DNA from 2 places in the Paenibacillus sp. AK002 genome. Region 2 is predicted to be linked to the other one. Evidence: riboswitches for the same ligand, from Rfam matches in the RefSeq annotation. Region 2 holds a riboswitch; the other holds the start of a gene.
What was found. Region 2 has a riboswitch for thiamine pyrophosphate ahead of M1D70_RS26595 (ECF transporter S component). Riboswitches for the same ligand answer to the same signal wherever they lie in the genome.
Positions count from the first base shown of each region.

Region 1: another riboswitch for thiamine pyrophosphate. It lies ahead of M1D70_RS20975 (YkoF family thiamine/hydroxymethylpyrimidine-binding protein); the one in region 2 lies ahead of M1D70_RS26595 (ECF transporter S component).

Region 1 is NZ_CP096377.1:4,728,360-4,730,558, reverse strand. Features, by position in the region: gene M1D70_RS20980 (hypothetical protein) at 104-199, shown strand; gene M1D70_RS20975 (YkoF family thiamine/hydroxymethylpyrimidine-binding protein) at 273-875, opposite strand; TPP riboswitch at 960-1,062, opposite strand; gene M1D70_RS20970 (nitroreductase family protein) at 1,246-1,848, opposite strand.
Region 2 is NZ_CP096377.1:5,928,024-5,930,222, reverse strand. Features, by position in the region: gene asd (archaetidylserine decarboxylase) at 1-398, opposite strand, end outside; TPP riboswitch at 564-676, shown strand; gene M1D70_RS26595 (ECF transporter S component) at 768-1,397, shown strand; gene M1D70_RS26590 (ABC transporter ATP-binding protein) at 1,390-2,199, shown strand, end outside.

The DNA.
Region 1 (2,199 bases), 1.2 Mb from region 2:
AAAAAAGAGGGGGGTACATTAGCCGTGACGCTCGCCCGCCACAAGCAATAAGATAATAACGTGATTAACTCACGTCATTCTTTTAAATCCAGGAGGGATCTTCATGAGCGGAGCATATGGCGGCGCATGGGGCAATTCAGTAGGAACTATATTGGTTCTCTTTATCCTGCTCGTAATCATCTTGAGTGCTTGGGTTTAAACACCGTCAATATTCTTGCCTGCAATCGATAAAGGCCCGGCGCTTGCCGGGCCTTTATCTGTTGGAAAGGACCTTAAGCTTTGGCTTTGGGAGATGGGCTGTGGGCCGAAACCACCGCGGTCATGACCAGATGGCTGCTGTCGGATTGAATCGCATGTTGGAACGCGTCTTCGAGTGATCCGAACACCCGGGACAACGCCCCGTCCAATCGGCTGGCGTAATGAACGCTTCCACCGAATGTGCCCGCTGCCTTCGCACGATCCACTTCTGCGTAAATGACATCCATGTAATCGGCGCTACCCATCGGGTAAAGCGCGAATTGGCAGGCCGTTTCGATATCGGCGTGTTCCCCGATATCGTGGTTTAAGCGGGTCGAATCCTCGTCCATATACGCATCGGCATCCGTATCGCCTGGGCAGCCGATAGAATAAGTACCGTTAAACACCGTGTGCACGCCGCTAGCCGCGGCATGAGCGAATATCGCTCTCGTCACATCAAACACATGCTCCGCACGTCCGCGAATACAAGTGCTTACATCATCCGTTTGGATCCAGACCTTTTCCGAATCCACGGAACGAAGCGCCTCCGTGATCACTTCCACGAACCGATCCGTCATGGGAAATACCGAGAACCGGCATCCCACGATCCGGCTCGTTCCGCATACAAGCTCATTCATAAATTTTTTTCCTCCCCATTGTTAAGTCCACGCAAAAAAACCGCACCCCATGAAGAAGTGCAGTTATGCCTACGCAAAGAAATAAACATAAATGCTACACTTCCCCACGCTAGTATGATCTAGATCGGGTGATAAGGGTTAACGGCAGCCCGCCGTCTCTCAGCACATGGCACCCCTAGTACAGCCAAACATCAAATATGCAGTTGGTAATCAAGCCGGCTCCAAGAACTTCCGAAGATCAGAAGGCGAAAGGCCTGCTTCCTGTGTTATTGTATCGTTTTGGCGGCAGGTTTTCAATGGCAGGGCACCATAAAAAAGCCGCCTGCTCCAATCCTCTGGACTTGGATAGGCGGCTTATGCCGGCTACGGCTTACTTGTATACCTTCACGCGATCTTCAAGCGGCGCAAATTCTTTTTCGCCCGGATCTGCAACCGGTTTGCCGAAAGGCATTTGAGCGATCAGCTTCCAGTTTTCCGGAATGTTCCATTCGGACTTCACTTTCTCGTCGATCAACGGGTTGTAATGCTGGAGGGATGCGCCCAGGCCTTCTGCCTCGAGGGACGTCCATACCACGAATTGCAGCATGCCGTTGGATTGGTTCGACCAAACCGGGAAATTGTCGGCATACAGCGCGAACTTTTGCTGCAGGTCGGCAACTACGTTATTGTCCTCGAAGAAGAGAACCGTGCCGTATCCAGCGCGGAATGCGCCCATTTTTTCAGCTGTGGATTTGAAAGCCTCTTCGTCTCCGACAACTTCTTTCAGAATGCCTTCGGTCAGGTTCCACAGTTTGTCATGCTGTTCGCCAAGCAGTACAACGACGCGTGCGCTTTGGGAGTTGAAAGAAGACGGAGTATATTTAACGGCTTCATTAACAATCTCCTGGATGCGTTCGTCGGAAATGACCGGGTCTTTGCTGATGGCATAATGGGAACGACGATGCTTAAGTGCTGCTGAAAAATCTTTAGACATTGAAAAAACCTCCTGATGTAATCATGTTTGCATAAGCCTGATAACAAAGATGTCCTTTAATTCAAGCAAATATGCATGTTGAGTTGAATTGCTGTCGTTGAATTATCATTTCACATTAACTTACGTTTAGTTAGAAATAATAATTATGTTAGCATATTAATATAACTTAGAGGTATTGTCAACGCTTCGAAGGAAAGTTAATTTATATTTTTTATACCCGGTTACTGAGAATTAAATCAGCTTCCAATATGTATGTATTTCGGGAACCCCGAATCTAAGCAGCTCAGCCTCAGCGATATAAAATTGATCTCGGCGAAACTCCATATTATGAACAAATCATGAACAAATGAT
Region 2 (2,199 bases):
AAATACAATACGAATGCATAACCGTTGATGTAATTCTCCATTCTCGGTGACTTGGCGAGCAGCTCGCTCAGGGTATAATCCTGTCCCTTGACGCTGAGAATGGTGCCGGCGTTGACGGTGCACATCGCCGAAATCGTGGCATCGACGGGGCTTACCATGGCATCGGCGGTGTCGTCTATGGCGCGCAGGCCTATTTTTAACCGGCGGGAAAAGAATTCGTTCAGCGAACGGTATTCGTGGATCTCCTTCTCCGCTTCATGCGCCGGGATTTGGTAGATTCGTATAAATGCAGGTATTAGATGACGGCTCAGCCGGCTGTGGGAACAATGCCCCATAATGCGGGACAGCCACTTGCGGGAGGACAGCTCGGTCATCAGACGCAGCAATTGTTTAGCCATGTCATTCTCCTTTGTGCATAGGTGTCGGCAATAAAACGTTGGTGGAAAAGCCAATCACTCTGATATTGACATAGAATGAGCCGGAAATCAATAAATAGCCATTTTTGAAAAAAGGTTCTTGCTAATTGGGGAACGAATGTGTATTTTAAGATTAACATGAAACCGAATAGGGAATACGGGTGCTTGAGTGAATCAGGCTGAGATTGCAGCTGCTATCCGCTGTTGACCGTTAATCTGAACTGGGTAATGCCAGCGTAGAGAATATCCGACCCTGCCTATATAGGGCCTATTTTTCCGTCTGCGCGTTTTTCCAGACGGTTTTTTGTTGTGTTTATACAAAAATAGCGGTGGAGAGGGGAATGTGTTGTTATGGGAACGTCAGTGCAAGAGAAATTGGGGGTACAGCCTAGAAAAGGGCTGCGTTTAAGCGATATTTTGGTGACGGTGCTGTTATCGCTTGTGCTCGGCGTCATTTATCACTTCTGGGGATCGGTTTACAATCTGCTGAAACCGCTGTTCTTCGAAGCGGATGAACTGTTATACGGCATGTGGTTCGCAGCGGCCACGCTCGCTTACCTGCTGATCCGCAAGCCGGGAGTGGCTATCATCGCGGAGGTGGCGGCGGCCCACGTGGAAGTTCTGTTCGGCAGCGGCTGGGGACTGACGCTGCTGCTGTACGGCCTCATTCAAGGGCTGGGCGCGGAATTGGTATTCGCGGCGTTCCGTTACCGGAGCACCTCGGCGTGGACGGTGGCGATTGCCGGGGCCGGCGCGGCGGTCGGCTCGATGGTGATGGACTTCTATTACAGCTATACCGATGATCTGCAGACCTGGATGTTCCTGGCCAAGTATGGCATGCGGATTCTCAGCGGCGCCGTCATTGCCGGCTTGCTCATGCTGCTGCTGGCCAAAGCGCTCGACCGTACGGGCGTTACATCGCTGCTGCGCCCCGCGTCCAAGAAGGATTATGAAGCACTGGATGATCCGCGCCATGTCTAAAACCGCCGCCCGCTGGGTTTCGGCTTCAACCGCCGAGGCGGTTCCAGAGCAGGCCGTGCATGTGGAGGGATTGCGCCTGAAGTATCCGGGCGAGGAGCGTTTGATGTTTAAGGACTTGTCCTTCTCGGCTGCCCGGGGGGAGAAGGTGCTGCTGCTCGGTCCGAGCGGCTGCGGCAAATCCACGCTGCTTCAGGTGCTTAGCGGGATGATTCCCCGCGCCACGGAGGTGCCGATGAAATGCGAAGTCCAGCTGGTGCCTCGCTCTTGGGGATATGTATTCCAAGATCCGGATACCCAGTTCTGCATGCCGTACGTGGATGAAGAGCTGGCCTTCGTGCTGGAGAACCTCAGCGTTCCCCGCGACGAGATGAAGGAGCGAATGCAAGCCGTCCTGCATGAGGTAGGGCTTGACCTTCAGGAGCTGCATATGCCGATCAGTCATCTGTCGCAGGGGATGAAGCAGAGGCTTGCGCTGGCTTCGGCCCTTCTGCTGGAGCCGGAGGTGCTGTTCCTTGATGAGCCGTCCGCGCTGCTCGACCCGGAAGGCAGGGAGCAAATCTGGTCTGCGGTGAAGGCCGTATCGGAAAGGCGTACGCTGATTATCGTGGAGCACCGGATTGAAGAAATGGCCCAATACGTGGACCGCGTGGTGCTGTTCACCCCGGATGGCGCCATTCTGGGCGATGGCCCGCCGGCAGCGATATTCGCCGAATATGCGAGCGAGCTTCAGGCGTATGGCATCTGGTATCCCGGCGTATGGGAGGATTATGCGGAGTCTCGGGCAGGACGGGAGCTGTTTGCT